2 linked regions of the Thioclava sp. GXIMD2076 genome follow. The protein of the gene in region 1 interacts with the protein of each later gene in a pairwise test. Links are inferred from orthologs where the notes say so. Each region holds a gene or a part of one and is shown on either strand. Other genes may lie near its edges.

Region 1 (8,170 bases):
AAGCCGCGATAGGCGGTGTTCGATTGCGTATTGGTGCGCAGACGCAGGCTTTCGACGCGCAAAGCGGGGATGTGATAGGCGGCATCGGCATGCAGCATGGCGCGGTCGCAGACCGGCAGCGACAGATCCATCGACCAGCCGCAGCGGGCGTATTGGCGCAAGACCGCACCGGTGATCCGGCCATCGGTATCCGCGCCGATATGGTAGTCCACGCGGAAATCATGGCGCTTGCCGGTGATCGTCATATCGTCATCGCGGTCATAGCGCATCTTGCAGGCGCGGCCCGTGAGGTGGGCGGCCACGGCGCAGGCGATGGCGGGCTGGTTGCTCTGGCTTTCCTTGCCGCCAAAGCCGCCGCCCATGCGCCGCATCTCGATACGCACATCATGCATATGCAGGCCCAGAGCCTCGGCCACCTTATGCTGCACCTCGGTCGGATGCTGGCTGGAAACCCGCACGATCATACCCTGATCCTGCGGCTCGGCCATTGCGGCCTGACCTTCGAGATAGAAATGCTCCTGACCGCCGATCTCGATGCTCCCATGGGCGGTGAAAGCCGCCTGCGCCAAGGCTTCGGTCGGGTCGGCGTTTTCCCAGATGATCGGGCCGCCCTCATACCAGCTCTCGCGCGCGATGGCCTGATCGATGGTCAGGACAGGCTCGCGGGGGTCGTAGGTGATGCGGGCGCGGCGGGCCGCGATACGGGCCAGACGATGCGAGGTGGCGGCCACGATGAAGACGGGCTGGCCGATATACTGGACCTCGTCCTCGGCCAGAAGCGGCTCATGCCAGCCACGGTCGGTGGAGGCATCGTTCTCGCCCGGAATATCGGCGGCGGTGAGCACGGCGATCACCCCTTCGGAGGCGCGGACCTCGGTGAGGTCGATCCCGGTGATCCCGGCGCTGGCCTCGCTGGACAGGCCGAAGGCCAGATGCAGGCAGCCTTTGGGCTCGGGGATGTCATCCAGGTAGCGCGCCTGACCGGTGACGTGCAGGCGGGCGGAATCATGGGGCAGGGGTTTGGCGACGCTCATGGCTGCACCTCCAGAATGGAGAGGTGTTGGCCGCTGAGATCGGCCAGATAGCGCAGCGCCAGCCCCTCGGCGGCTTTCAGGCGGTAGCGGGCGGAGGCGCGCATATCGGAGAGCGGCTGGAAATCGAGGCCAAGCGCGGGGAGCGCCGCACGGAAGGTCTCGTCAGACAGCGGCTTGCCCGTGAGGAGCGCCTCGAAACCGCTGGCGCGTTTGGGGGTGCCGGCCATGCCGCCGAATGCCACGCGGGCCGACGCGATGGTCTTTCCGTCGAGCGTCAGGTTGAAGGCCGCGCAAACGGCGGAGATGTCCTGATCGAAGCGCTTCGACAGCTTATAGGCACGGAAATGGGACGCGGATTTGGGGAAGGAGATGCTTTCGACAAACTCGCCCTGTTGGCGGTCCTGTTTGCCGTAATCGAGGAAGAAGTCCTCGAGGGGTAGCTCGCGGCGCGTGTCGCCCTGGCGCAGGGTGAGCGTGGCGCCAAGCGCGATGAGCGCGGGGGGCGTGTCGCCGATGGGCGAGCCATTGGCGATATTGCCGCCCAGGGTCGCGGCCTGCCGCACCTGCTCGGAGGCGAAGCGTCGCAGAAGTTCGGCGAGGCTTGGCAGATGCGGCGCGACCGCGTGACGGAGGGCCGCGATGGTGGTTGCAGCGCCGATGGTGAAATGGGTGTCGGTTTCCATAATTAGGGCGAGGTCCGCGCATTGGCCGAGGAAGGCCACAAGCGGCAGATCCTGCAGCTTTTTGGTGACCCAGAGCCCGACATCGGTGGCACCGCCGATCAGCGTGGCCTGCGGGTGGGCGAGATACCAATCTGCCAGTTCTTTTGTGGAGCGGGGGAGGAAGGGAGGCTGTCTGCCTCCCTCTGGACCTTCGGTCCATTCACCCTCCGAGGATATTTCAGGACGCTGGAAGGGGGTGTCCATCCAGTCGGGTGCAGGCGCGTTGGCGGCCGCCTGGGCTGCGCGCAGAATCGGGGCATAGCCCGTGCAACGGCAGAGATTGCCGGCCAGAAGATCATCATGGTCGTGCTGGTTGTTCTGGTGCGCGCAGGCGAGAGAGGCGATGAAGCCCGGGGTGCAGAAGCCGCACTGGCTGCCGTGATGGGTGATCATGGCGTCCTGCACGGGATGGCATTGGCCTTGGGGACCGGTGATGCCTTCGACCGTGCGCAGAGCGCGGCCATGGAGTTGCGGCATCATCAGGAGGCAGGCATTGAGGGGTCTGGAGCGATCGGCATCGGTCACGATCACCGTGCAGGCACCGCAATCGCCTTCGTTACAGCCTTCTTTTGTTCCGGTCAGCCCTTCCGCGCGTAACCAGTCCAGCACCGATTGCGTCGGGTCGCTGATTGCGACCTGGCGGGTTTCTCCGTTGAGAAGAAACGTGATATCCATGAGAAGACTTTCGCCACGGTACAGCTGTGAAGTGCGGCCCCGCCCGATGTGGCGTAGAACGGGGGCGCGGTTCTGGGATGCGTGAACCTGTGCTCAGAAAAGCTTGGCCTGTGGGGCGGGTGCAAGGCTGAACTGACGGTTTGCGCCAGAATGGCGGGCGGAATGCCTTCAAATTGTGCGCATTGCCTGAAGAGTGGTCAATTGGAAATTCGCCTTGGTGGGTGGGGCGGGTGAAATTTGACCGGCCTTCCGCGTGATCGGCCTTTTCGCAGCCGCGCGGGCCGCATAGATTGGAGGGATGACAGAGCCTCGATTCATCCATCTCCGCGTCCATACCGAATATTCGCTTCTCGAGGGCGCCGTGCCCGTGAAGAAGCTGATCAAGATGTGCGATGCGGCCAATATGCCCGCAGTCGCTGTCACCGATACCAATGCGATGTTTTCCGCACTGGAGTTTTCGGTCACGGCCAAGGGGGCAGGGTTGCAGCCTATCCTGGGCTGTCAGGTCTCGCTGGCCTATGATCCGGCGCGTCCGGGCGAGAAGATCCGGTTGCCGGCACCGGTGGTGCTCCTTGCGCAGAACGAGAAGGGCTACGAGAACCTGATGGAGCTCTCGACCTGTCTTTATGTCGGCAAACATGGGGATCTGGTGCAAGTCACCACCGAACAGCTGGAACGGCATGCAGAGGGCATTATCTGTCTGAGCGGTGGGGCCGAGGGGCCGGTGGGCAAATTCCTCCAAGCCGGTCAGCCCGAACGGGCGCGGGCGCTGATGGAAGAGCTGGCGCGCATCTATGCGGGACGGTTCTATGTGGAGCTGCAGCGCCACCCGGGCGAGGACGGGCGCGCGATGGAGGCCGAGCGGCTGACCGAGCGCGGCTTTGTCGAGATGGCCTACGAGATGGGGCTGCCACTGGTGGCAACCAATGATGTCTTTTTCCCCAAGCCCGAGATGTATGAGGCGCATGATGCGCTGATCTGCATCGGCGAGGGGGCCTATGTGGATCAGGCCGATCCGCGCAGGCGCCTGACGCCTGCCCATTATTTTAAATCCGAAGCCGAGATGGTCGCGCTGTTCGCGGACCTGCCCGAGGCCGTGGAGAATACGGTCGAGATCGCCCGGCGCTGCGCCTATGGCGCTTCGAAAATCGATCCGATCTTGCCGAAATTCGCCGATGACGAGATCGAGGAATTGCGCAAGCAGTCCTGGGAGGGTCTGCGCAAGCGTCTGGAGGTGATCGAGGCGGCGGCGCCTGTGGAGGAATACGAGGAACGGCTGAAATTCGAGCTCGGGATCATCGAGCAGATGGGCTTTCCGGGCTATTTCCTGATCGTGGCCGATTTCATCAAATGGTCGAAGGCCCATGATATTCCGATCGGTCCGGGGCGGGGTTCGGGGGCGGGCTCGCTTGTGGCCTATGCGCTGACCATCACCGACCTTGATCCTTTGCGCTACTCGCTCCTGTTCGAGCGGTTCCTGAATCCCGAGCGGGTTTCGATGCCCGACTTCGATATCGATTTCTGCATGGATCGTCGCGAGGAGACGATCAAATATGTGCAGCAGAAATACGGGCGCGAGAAGGTGGGGCAGATCATCACCTTCGGTGCGCTGCTCTCGAAAGCCGCCGTGCGCGATGTGGGGCGTGTGTTGCAGATGTCCTTCGGGCAGGTGGACCGCCTGTCGAAGATGATCCCCGTCGAGGGGGTGAAACCTGTCTCGATCGAGAAGGCGCTGGCCGACGAGCCGCGTCTGCGCGAGGCCGCAAAGAACGAAGAGGTGGTCGCCCGCCTTCTGAAATATGCCCAGCAGGTCGAAGGGCTCTTGCGCAATGCCTCGACCCACGCGGCGGGTGTGGTGATCGGGGACCGTCCGCTGGACCGGCTCGTGCCGCTCTATCAGGATCCGCGCTCGGATATGCCCGCGACCCAGTTCAATATGAAATGGGTCGAGAGCGCCGGGCTCGTGAAGTTCGACTTCTTGGGTCTGAAGACGCTGACCGTCGTGCAATCGGCGATGAACCTGATCTTCAAATCGGGCAGGCCGCTCCATGTGGATGCGCATGGCAATACGCTTTACGAGCCGGCGCCGGGCGGGGAAAACCAGATCAACCTTGTGCCTCTGGATGACCAGAAGACCTATGATCTTTACTCGGCGGCGCATACGGTCGCGGTGTTCCAGGTGGAATCCGAGGGCATGAAATCGGCGCTCCGGCAGATGAAGCCCACCTGTATCGAGGATATCGTGGCGCTTGTCGCGCTCTATCGTCCGGGTCCGATGGAGAATATCCCGACCTATTGCGATGTGAAACACGGGCGCAAGCCATTGGAGTCGGTGCATAAGACCATTGACCATATCTTGGCCGAGACGCAGGGCATTATCGTTTATCAGGAACAGGTGATGCAGATCGCGCAGGAGATGGCGGGCTATACGCTGGGCGGCGCCGACCTTCTGCGCCGCGCGATGGGTAAGAAGATCAAGGAGGCGATGGATGCCGAGCGCCCGAAATTTGAATCGGGGGCGGCGAAAAACGGGGTCGATAAGAAAAAGGCCTCGGAGGTGTTCGACCTTCTGGAGAAATTCGCCAATTACGGCTTCAACAAATCCCACGCCGCCGCTTATGCGGTGGTCAGCTATTACACCGCTTGGCTGAAGGCCAATCATCCTGTCGAGTTCATGGGCGGGGTGATGAATTGCGATATCCATCTGACCGAGAAACTTGCGATCTATGCACAGGAGGTCAAGAAGGGCTTGGGCGCGGAGATCGTGCCGCCTTGCGTCAACCGCTCGCTCTCGACCTTTGATGTGGTGGACCAGAAGCTGGTTTACGCATTGGGCGCGCTGAAGAATGTGGGCGTCGAGGCGATGGAACTGATCGTGCAGGCACGGCAGGTGGAGGGGAAGGACAAGCCCTTCCGTGACCTCTTCGATTTCGCGCGCCGCGTTGATCTGAAGCGGGTTGGCAAGCGGCCGCTGGAGATGCTGGCGCGGGCGGGAGCCTTTGACCAGCTGGACCCCAACCGCAAGCGGGTGTTCCAGTCGCTCGACAGCCTTGTGGCATGGTCGGGGGCGGTGGTCGAGGCCAAGAATTCGGCGCAGGTGTCGCTCTTTGGCGATGCGGGCGATGATCTGCCGCCGCCGCGTATGGCCGATACCGATGACTGGTTGCCGGGCGAGAAACTGGCCGAGGAGCATAAAGCGATCGGCTTCTATCTCTCGGGCCATCCGCTGGAAGATTATATGCCTGCGCTCAAGCGCAAGAAGGTGATGACCCTCGACGAGATCCATGCCAAGGCGGTAGGCGGGCCCTTTGCGGCGAAGATCGCGGGGGAAGTCGCCTCCGTGCGCGAGAAGAAATCGGCCAAGGGTAACCGCTTTGCCTTTGTGGCGCTCTCGGATGCGTCTGGGCCCTATGAGGTGGCCTTCTGGTCCGAGGCGCTGGAGGCCTGCCGTCCGGTGCTCGAGACGGGGCGTCTTCTGGTGCTCAACGTCAAGGTCGAGGTGGATGGCGAGTCGGTGCGTATGGTGGCGGGCTCTGCCAGCCCCGTCGATACGATGGTGGCCGATGCCGGTGGCACGGGGCTGATGATCCATGTGGAAACCCCCGAGGCCGTGCCTTCGATTGCCTCGCTGCTGACGCGGCTCGAAGAGGAGGGCAAGGTGCGCTCGCGCGGACCGATCAGTTTCACGGTGTTCGATGCCGAGAAGAATTGCCGCTACGAGCTGGCCACGGGGCGGGATTTCCCGGTGAACCCGCAGATCAAGGGGGCGATCCGCTCCCTGCGCGGCGTGTCGATGGTGGAAGAGATCTGAGGGCGGGGTCGATTTCCTCGGGGCCATCGAGGCCCCGAAGAAATCGGTCAGGCCGCGCGCGGGCGCGACCTTCCTGCTGCCTTATCCCCAGGTCGGGTGGAAGCGGTTGGTTGGGCTGAGCGTGAAGATCTCGCAGCCATCCGCCGTGACACCCACGCAATGTTCGAACTGTGCCGAGAGCGATTTATCGCGGGTGACGGCGGTCCAGTCATCGGCCAGCACCTTGGTATCGGGACGGCCCAGATTGACCATCGGCTCGATGGTGAAAATCATGCCTTCCTCGAGCACGGCCCCCGAGCCCGCGCGGCCATAATGCAGCACATTCGGCGGTGCGTGGAAGACGCGGCCTACGCCATGGCCGCAGAAATCGCGCACCACGCTCATACGGTTGGCCTCGACATATTTCTGGATCGCATGGCCGATATCGCCGAACGTATTGCCCGGCTTCACCTGTTCGATGCCGATCATGAGCGCGTCATAGGTGACCTGGATCAGGCGTTCGGATTTGCGCGAGAGATTGCCCGCCACATACATGCGCGAGCTGTCACCATACCAGCCATCCTTGATGACGGTGATGTCAATATTGAGGATGTCGCCATCCTTGATCACCTTGTCACCCGGGATGCCGTGGCAGACGACGTGATTGACCGAGATGCAGGAGGCATGCTGGTAGCCGCGATAACCGATCGTTGCCGAAGTGGTGCCGAGTTCCTCGACGCGCTTGCGGATGAAGGTTTCCAGATCCATCGTGGTGATGCCGGGGCGGACATGCTGGGCCACCTCGTCGAGGATCTGCGAGGTCACCGCACAGGCGGCGCGGATGCCGTCAAAATCATCCGTGGTATTATAGATGCGGATCCCGTCTTTCGTCACGCGGCCTTGGGCTTCATCCACCGGCTCTCTCCTTCAATCGCTTATGCCGTAGTTAATCACAAAATGATGCCATGACTAGGGCTTGGGCTTTTCGCTTATGTCAACCCGGCCTATACCTGTGCACAAAGGAGATAAACCCATGTCTGACGCGAAGAAGCCCAATCCCACTGCTGCTATCCTCATCATCGGGGATGAAATCCTGTCGGGCCGTACCCGCGAGGGCAATGCCTATTATCTGGCAGGCGAGCTGACCAAGGCGGGGATCGACCTGAAGGAAGTGCGCATCGTGTCCGATGATCAGGACCAGATCGTGGGCGCGATCCATGCGCTGTCGAAAGCCTATGACACGCTTTTCACCTCCGGTGGCATCGGGCCGACCCATGACGATATCACCGCCGATGCGGTGGGTGTGGCTTTTGGCGCGAAGGTCGATGTGCGCGACGATGCCAAAGCGCTGCTGGCCGCGCATTACGCCCAACGCGGGGCGGAGTTCACGCCGGCGCGGATGCGGATGGCGCGGATCCCCGAAGGGGCCACGCTGATCGACAATCCCGTCTCCGTCGCGCCCGGCTTCACCATGGGCAATGTGCATGTGATGGCGGGCGTGCCCAATGTGTTCCAGGCGATGGTGGCAAGCGTGCTGCCCACGCTCACGGGCGGTGCGCCGGTCCTGTCGCGCAGCCTGCGGGTGCCGCGCCCCGAATCCGAGATTGCCGAGCCTTTGCGGGATCTGGCCGAGACCTATTCCGACCTGTCCTTCGGGTCTTATCCCTTTGTAACGGATGGAAATTACGGCGTGAATCTTGTGGTGCGCGGGCAGGACGAGACGCGGCTCGAGACCGCCTTCGCCGAGCTACAATCGGCGTTTTCGGAGGGGCAATGACCTCTGGCACCGCGACCGGCTTTTATGAATTGATCGACGCCACATGGCCTGCCGCAGCCTTCCATAGGGCGGGCGGCTTTGTGGTGCGCGATGGCAAGGGGGGCGGCAGCCGTGTAAGCTCGGCAAGCCTCGAGGTGCCACTCTCCGAGGCCGATCCGGAGGCTGCGATTGC
Region 2 (7,116 bases), 500 kb from region 1 along the record:
CTTAGCCCTTCGACGTGATAAACATAGAGCCGCGGCAGATAGAACAGACCGGCCATCCACGCCAGAACCGAGATCACGTGGAACGCTTTGATCCATGGATAATGGATTGCGAGAAAATCCTGCACGGCTGTCAGCATGGTCCGGTCTCCGGTGTTAGGCGCCGACCCCTCTCTAAATATAAAAGTAATATTAAGAAAGAATAGAAGTTGATTATAGGCCCTGTGGATACTGTGGATCCACGGATATTCCCTGATTTATCCACAGTGGATAAGCTATTTACCCACATTGCGAATAAACCAAGCCCCAATTGAGAAATTCTTTATATTTTCAAGACTTTGCAAAGTTTGCAAACCCCGATTCGGGCTGTGGATAATATGGTGGGAAAACTTTGCCCCAATGAGTCGCTCACAGCAAGGGGAAGACTCAATTCACAGGTGGAAGACTCACCCTGAGACTTGACAGAACCGGCCATAAATTGTGGAGAAAACCCGAGGTCGGGGTTATCCCCCGTTTTATACAGACGGTTACCGAGAGGCTTATCCACATGACTATCCCCATTCTCTTGGCATCCCAATCCGAAATCCGGGCTCAATTGCTGCGCAATGCGGGGCTGGAAATTGTGGCCAAACCCGCCCGTATCGATGAGGAGATGATCCGTGCCTCGATGGAGGCCGAAGGCGCACCGCCGCGCGATATCGCGGATTTTCTCGCCGAGATGAAAGCCAAGAAGCTCTCACGCAATCTGGCAGGGGTTATGGTTCTGGGCGCTGATCAGGTTCTTGATCTCGATGGCCGGACCTTTTCCAAGCCGGAGACGCCCGAAGAGGCGATGGCGCATCTGGCGGCGCTCTCGGGCAAAACGCATAAACTTCTCTCCGCCGCTGTCATCGTGCGCGACAACGAGCCCCTGTGGCGGCATATCGGTGTGGTGCGGCTGACGATGCACGAGCTGTCCGAGGCCTTCATCAAGGATTATGTCACTCGAAATTGGGACTCGATCCGCCATGCGGTGGGCTGCTACAAGCTCGAAGAGGAAGGCGTGCGCTTGTTTTCCAAGGTGGAAGGCGATTACTTCCATGTTCTGGGGCTGCCATTGATGGAGCTTCTGAACTGGCTGCGTGCGCGGGGGGAGCTGACGACATGAGCCATAAAAAGATCCCGCTTGCAGGGGTGATCGGACATCCGATCTCGCATTCGCTGTCACCGGCCTTGCATGGCTACTGGCTGCGCCAATACGGGCTGGCAGGACATTATGTGCCGATGGATGTGGCACCGGAGGATCTCGAACCCGTGCTGCGCGGTCTACACAAGGCGGGGTTTGTGGGCTGCAACATCACCATTCCGCATAAGGAGGCCGCGCTTGCGCTCGCCGATGAGGTCACCGAACGCGCGCGACTGATCGGGTCGGCCAATACGCTGGTTCTGGGCGCGGATGGCCGCATCCATGCCGATAACACCGACGGGTTCGGGTTCATCGCCAATCTGAAGCAATCCGCCCCTGAGTGGGAGCCTGGCGCGGGTCCGGCGGCTGTTCTCGGCGCGGGTGGGGCATCACGGGCGATCATTGTCTCGCTTCTGGAGGCGGGCGCACCGGAAATCCGTCTGTGTAACCGCACAAGGGCGCGTGCCGAAGCGCTTGCCGAAGCCTTCGGTCCCAAGGTGAAGGTCTATGATTGGGCTGATTCCGCGTCGATTTTCGACGGAGTGGCTACAGCGATCAACACCACATCTCTGGGTATGGCAGGCCAGCCACCTTTTGATATCTCTCTTGATCTGCTGCCAGGTACTGCTCTGGCCACCGATATCGTCTATGTGCCTCTGGTGACGGCCTTCCTGCAGAAGGCGCAGGCGCGGGGCTGCAAGATCGTTGATGGTCTGGGCATGTTGCTGCATCAGGGCCGTCCGGGATTCGAGCGCTGGTTCGGCCAGACACCCGAGGTGACAGATGCCCTGCGCGCGGAAGTGCTGGGCAAATGAGCCGTCCCTTCATCTTGGGGTTAACCGGCTCCATCGGGATGGGAAAATCGACGACGTCATCCTTTTTTATGAATAACGGTGTGCCTGTTTGGGATGCGGATGCCACCGTGCATCAGCTCTATGGCAAGCACGGCGCCGCAGTGGCGCCTATTGCCGCTCTTTATCCGCAAGCAGTAGTTGACGGGATGGTGGATCGCGGTGCTCTCAGGGAAGTGCTGAAGGCCGATCCCGCTGCCCTTGCCCGTATCGAGGCTATCGTCCATCCGCTCACGGCGGCCTCGCGCACGGGGTTTATCGCGGACCATGCAAATGCACCGATCCTGCTTCTTGATATTCCGCTCCTGTTCGAGACCGGCGCGGATCAGGTCTGTGACGCCGTTCTGGTGGTCACGGCCCCGCCCGAGATCCAGCGCGCGCGTGTTCTTTCACGTGGAACAATGTCACCCGAGCAATTCGAGATGATCCGTGCCAAACAGCTGCCGGATGCCGAAAAACGCGCCCGCGCCGATTATGTCATCGAGACGCTGGACCTTGAAACCACGGCCCGAGATGTGCGACGCCTCATAGACCAGATCAGGGAGAAGCCGCATGCGTGAGATCGTTCTCGATACCGAAACCACGGGGTTCGAGCCGAATGAAGGCCACCGGATCGTCGAGATCGGCGCGGTGGAGCTTTTCAACCATATGCCGACGGGCAAGACCTATCATCAATATATCAATCCCGAGCGCGATATGCCGACCGAGGCATTCCAGGTTCATGGGCTGGGTGAGGAATTCTTGTCCGACAAGCCCAAATTCATCGAGATTGCTCAGGATTTTCTGGATTTCATTGGACCGGATTCAAAGCTCGTGATCCATAATGCGAAGTTCGATATGCGTTTTCTCAATGCCGAACTGGGCTGGGTCAAAAAACCGTTGATCGCTGATGACCGCGCGGTCGACACGCTTGCCATGGCGCGGCGCAAGTTCCCGGGCTCGCCTGCGACGCTCGATGCGCTCTGCCGCCGGTTTTCGATCGACAACTCCTCGCGGACGCTGCACGGCGCGCTTCTCGATAGTGAAATTCTGGCCGAGGTCTATCTCGAACTGATCGGTGGCCGCCAGCCAGGCTTCGGTCTGAACCTCGAACAGGGTGGCCAAACAAGCGGCCCCTCCGAGATCTGGCGACCCTCGCCGCGCCCTCATGTTCTGCCCTCGCGGCTGACCGATGAAGAGGCTGCGGCCCACGCCGCCTTCATCGCCAAACTGGGCGAGAACGCGATCTGGAAACGCTGACTATTTGGTAAAACATTGGCTGATCGTTATTTTTTCGTTCAATTCAGAGAGGAAATAGCGTAAAGCCCAGCCCGAGTGAGGGGTCTGGGAGGAAGCCATGCTTGATTTTACCGCGATGCGCGCGCAGCTTGCCGAGGTTTACGATCTGACACCCTCGGTCGAGCTGGCGCAATCCATGTCCGATATTCACGCGAAGATGGATCGGGTGATCCCGTTTCCGGATTTCGTGCGCTACGCGCCCTATATCGCCGCGATCAACAAGCTGAAAGCCGAGAAAAATGCGGTCATTCTGGCGCATAACTATATGACGCCGGAGATCTATCACGGAGTGGCAGATGTTGTGGGTGACAGCCTGCAACTGGCCATCGAGGCCACCAAGGTCGAGGCTGAGATCATTGTCCAGTGCGGCGTGCATTTCATGGCCGAAACCTCGAAGATCCTCAATCCGGCCAAGACCGTGCTGATCCCCGATGTCGAGGCGGGCTGTTCGCTGGCGGAAAGCATTACTGCCGACGGTATCGCGCAGATGCGCGCAAAATATCCGGGTGCGCCTGTCGTGTCCTATGTGAACACCACCGCCGAGGTGAAGGCCGCCTCCGATATCTGCTGCACTTCATCCAATGCCGCGCAGATCGTGGCAGCTCTTCCTGGAGACACGATCATCATGACGCCGGATCAGTATCTGGCGCAGAACGTGGCCAATATGGTGCCGCAGAAAAATATCGTCTGGTGGGAGGGCTCCTGCATCGTGCACGAGCAATATACACCGGAAGATATCAATGAATTCCGCGCTATGAATCCCGACACCACGATCATCGCGCATCCTGAATGCCCGCCTGACGTGGTCGATGCTTGCGATTATTCCGGTTCGACCAGCGGGATCATCGACTATGTCACCACCCATAAGCCGGCCAAGGCAATGCTGGTGACCGAATGCTCGATGGCATCCAATATATCGGATGCCCTGCCCGAGATCGAATTTACCGGCCCGTGCAATATGTGCCCCTATATGAAGAAGATCACGCTAGAGAAAATTCTCTGGGCTCTGCATACGGGCAGCGAGGCGGTCGAGGTCGATCCGCTGGTGGCCGGTAAGGCGCGCATCGCAGTCGAGCGGATGATCGAGCTGTCCAGGGCTGTCACGAAGTGACCATCCATCGGACGGACCGCGTCGTGATCGTCGGTGCGGGGCTTGGCGCGCTTTATGCGGCCTTGCGTTTGGCACCGCAGCCGGTGGTGTTGATTTCGCCCGAAAAATTGGGCGAGGGGGCATCTTCCGCTTGGGCACAAGGTGGAGTTGCGGCGGCGATGGATGCCTCCGACAGCCCTGAAGCCCATGCCCGCGATACTGAAATCGCTGGGGCAGGGACCGTCTTGCCCGAGATCGCGAACATGGTGACGGCAGAAGCCGCGCGTCATATCCTCCAGCTGACCGATATCGGTGCGCCCTTCGACCGCGACGCACAGGGCGGCTATGTCATGTCGCGCGAGGCGGCCCATTCGGCGGCGCGCGTGGTGCGCGTGAAAGGCGATCAGGCAGGGCGCGAAATAATGCAGAGCCTGATTGCCAAGGTGCGCGCCACGCCGTCGATTCAGGTGCTTGAAGGTGTGATGGCAGTCGATCTTCTGACGACGGGGAAGCGGGTAACGGGGGTGCGCCTGACCCGCGCGGACCAGCCTTCGGGGAGCCTCGCTATCCATGCGCCTGCGACCCTGCTGGCAGGGGGAGGTTCCGGCGGTCTTTACGCGGTCACCACCAATCCGGCACGAATCCGAGGGCAGGTGATCGGCATGGCCGCGCGGGCAGGGGCGGTGATTGCCGATGCCGAATTCGTGCAGTTCCATCCTACCGCCATCGCGGTCGGGCTGGACCCTGCGCCGCTGGCAACCGAGGCCCTGCGCGGCGAAGGCGCAATCCTTGTGAATTCGCTCGGTCAGCGCTTCATGCTGGGTGAACATCCCGATGCCGAGCTTGCACCGCGCGATATCGTGGCGCGGGCCGTCTACCGTGAATATCAGGCAGGGCGCGTGCCCGTTCTGGACACGCGGCAGGTGCTGGGCGCCGAGATCCATGCGCGGTTTCCGGCTGTGGCGCAGGCCTGTATGGCGGCGGGGATCGATCCTGCAGTGCAGCCCATTCCGGTGGCACCGGCCGCCCATTACCATATGGGCGGGATTGCGGTCGATGCGCAGGGGCGCAGTAGCCTTGACGGGCTCTGGGTCTGCGGCGAGGCTTCTTCCACCGGTTTACATGGTGCCAACCGTCTGGCCTCGAACGGGCTTCTGGAGGCGCTCGTCTACGGCCGGATCTGTGCCGATGATATCGTAGAAGGGCTCTCTGCCCGCTCCGCGCCGGAGCTGGTGCTCGAGTTTCCGCAAGGCGGCAGCCAGCCCGATATGGCGAAAATCGCCCGATTGCGGCAGGCAATGACCGATGGGGTAGGGGTCGTGCGGAACCGCGAGGGGCTAGAGGCGACAATCAGGACGCTTCAGATGCTCTCGCAGGGAGAAGAGAATACCGCTTTGCGCAATATGCTGGCCACGGCAACCCTGATCGCCTGTGCCGCTCACGGGCGCCGCGAGAGCCGTGGCGGGCATTTCCGCGCGGATTACCCGCAGCCCGATCCGGCGCAGGCCAATCGCAGTCTGATGACGCTTGCCCAAGCGGAGGCGCTGCGCGATGCAATCACCCTCGCGCAGCAACCCGCGTGATCATTTCACGAGATATTTGAACTCGCCCAGCACGGCCTCATAGACCCCGCGTTTGAACGGCACGATCGAGGCGATCAGCTCGGCCGAGCTTTTCCAGCCCCATTCCGAGAATTCGGGATGTTCGGTTGCGATGTTGAAGACGCTATCGTCGCCCAGATAGCGGAAGGCGAACCATTTCTGTTTCTGGCCGCGATATTTACCGCCCCATGCTTTGCCCAACAGTTCTTCGGGCAAGTCATAGGTCACCCAGTCTTCGGTCTTGGCCAGCTTCTCGACCAGATCCGCCGTTACGCCGGTCTCTTCCCAGAGCTCGCGCAGACCGGCTTCCTTGGGTTTCTCGCCATCGTCGATACCGCCTTGCGGCATCTGCCATGCGTCTGCCTTGCTATCGATGCGCTTGCCCGCCCAGATCAACCCGTCCTTATTGATCAGCACGATGCCGACACAGGGGCGATAGGGGAGAGTGCTATAATCCTGCATATCCGTCGTCCTTGAAAGAAAAGGGGCCCCGCAGGGCCCCGATTGGTCATTTTTTGGCATCGGCCTTTTCGGGTGTTGCGGCCGGCGCCTCGGTCGCATCTTCGGCGGCTTTGGTTGCCACTTCCGGTGCGATGGCGCTCAGACCCTTGAGAATGTCGATGGCGTAGGCAAGCTGGTAGTCTTCCTTGCGCAGCTCCGCCGCATCCTCGGCCCGCTTCATCTCTTCCTCGGCCTGCTTCTTCTCGTCATCGGTCATCGAGTCATTGCTCAGCACGCCGCGCAGATCCGCTTCCGACCGCATCTGGTTGCTGTCGGTATTGGCCTCATCATCCGCATTCGCGACCGGCGTGGGCTGTGCCACGACGATATCGGGCGCAATGCCCAGCGACTGGATAGAGCGCCCCGATGGCGTGTAATAGCGCGCGGTGGTCAGACGCATCGCGCCTTCATTCTTGATCGGCATGACGGTCTGGACCGAGCCCTTGCCGAAGCTCTTCTCGCCCACCACGATGGCACGGCGGTGGTCCTGAAGCGCACCGGTCACAATCTCGGAAGCAGAGGCCGAGCCGCCATTGATCAGGATCACGATCGGCTTGCCATCAGCCAGATCGCCCGGCGTGGCGTTGAAGCGCTCGCTATCCTCGGGGTTACGGCCACGGGTCGAAACGATTT

Evidence for each region.
Region 2: the proteins of dnaE (region 1) and dnaQ interact in binary tests that used the Escherichia coli proteins (3 or more experiments, as listed by UniProt). The link is inferred for Thioclava sp. GXIMD2076 from one-to-one orthologs.

What each region holds. Positions count from the first base shown.
Region 1 is NZ_CP149932.1:349,934-358,103, reverse strand. What follows is about bases 2,390-6,442. They hold dnaE (DNA polymerase III subunit alpha), read left to right. Parts: upstream 2,390-2,729; coding sequence 2,730-6,242; downstream 6,243-6,442. Other genes in these bases: map (type I methionyl aminopeptidase), read right to left, coding at 6,324-6,442; xdhA (xanthine dehydrogenase small subunit), read right to left, coding at 2,390-2,431. Outside these bases: xdhB (xanthine dehydrogenase molybdopterin binding subunit), read right to left, coding at 1-1,034; more of xdhA, read right to left, coding at 1,031-2,389; more of map, read right to left, coding at 6,443-7,136; WDB91_RS01750 (molybdopterin-binding protein), read left to right, coding at 7,255-7,998; WDB91_RS01745 (GNAT family N-acetyltransferase), read left to right, coding at 7,995-8,170. UniProt on the Escherichia coli protein: DNA polymerase III is a complex, multichain enzyme responsible for most of the replicative synthesis in bacteria. This DNA polymerase also exhibits 3' to 5' exonuclease activity. The alpha chain is the DNA polymerase catalytic subunit.
Region 2 is NZ_CP149932.1:847,306-854,421, reverse strand. What follows is about bases 1,410-4,408. They hold dnaQ (DNA polymerase III subunit epsilon), read left to right. Parts: upstream 1,410-2,565; coding sequence 2,566-3,252; downstream 3,253-4,408. Other genes in these bases: WDB91_RS04175 (L-aspartate oxidase), read left to right, coding at 4,405-4,408; nadA (quinolinate synthase NadA), read left to right, coding at 3,350-4,402; coaE (dephospho-CoA kinase), read left to right, coding at 1,974-2,573; WDB91_RS04195 (shikimate dehydrogenase), read left to right, coding at 1,410-1,977. Outside these bases: WDB91_RS04205 (CopD family protein), read right to left, coding at 1-137; WDB91_RS04200 (Maf family protein), read left to right, coding at 545-1,144; more of WDB91_RS04195, read left to right, coding at 1,141-1,409; more of WDB91_RS04175, read left to right, coding at 4,409-5,964; WDB91_RS04170 (RNA pyrophosphohydrolase), read right to left, coding at 5,965-6,444; WDB91_RS04165 (S41 family peptidase), read right to left, coding at 6,491-7,116. UniProt on the Escherichia coli protein: DNA polymerase III is a complex, multichain enzyme responsible for most of the replicative synthesis in bacteria. The epsilon subunit contain the editing function and is a proofreading 3'-5' exonuclease.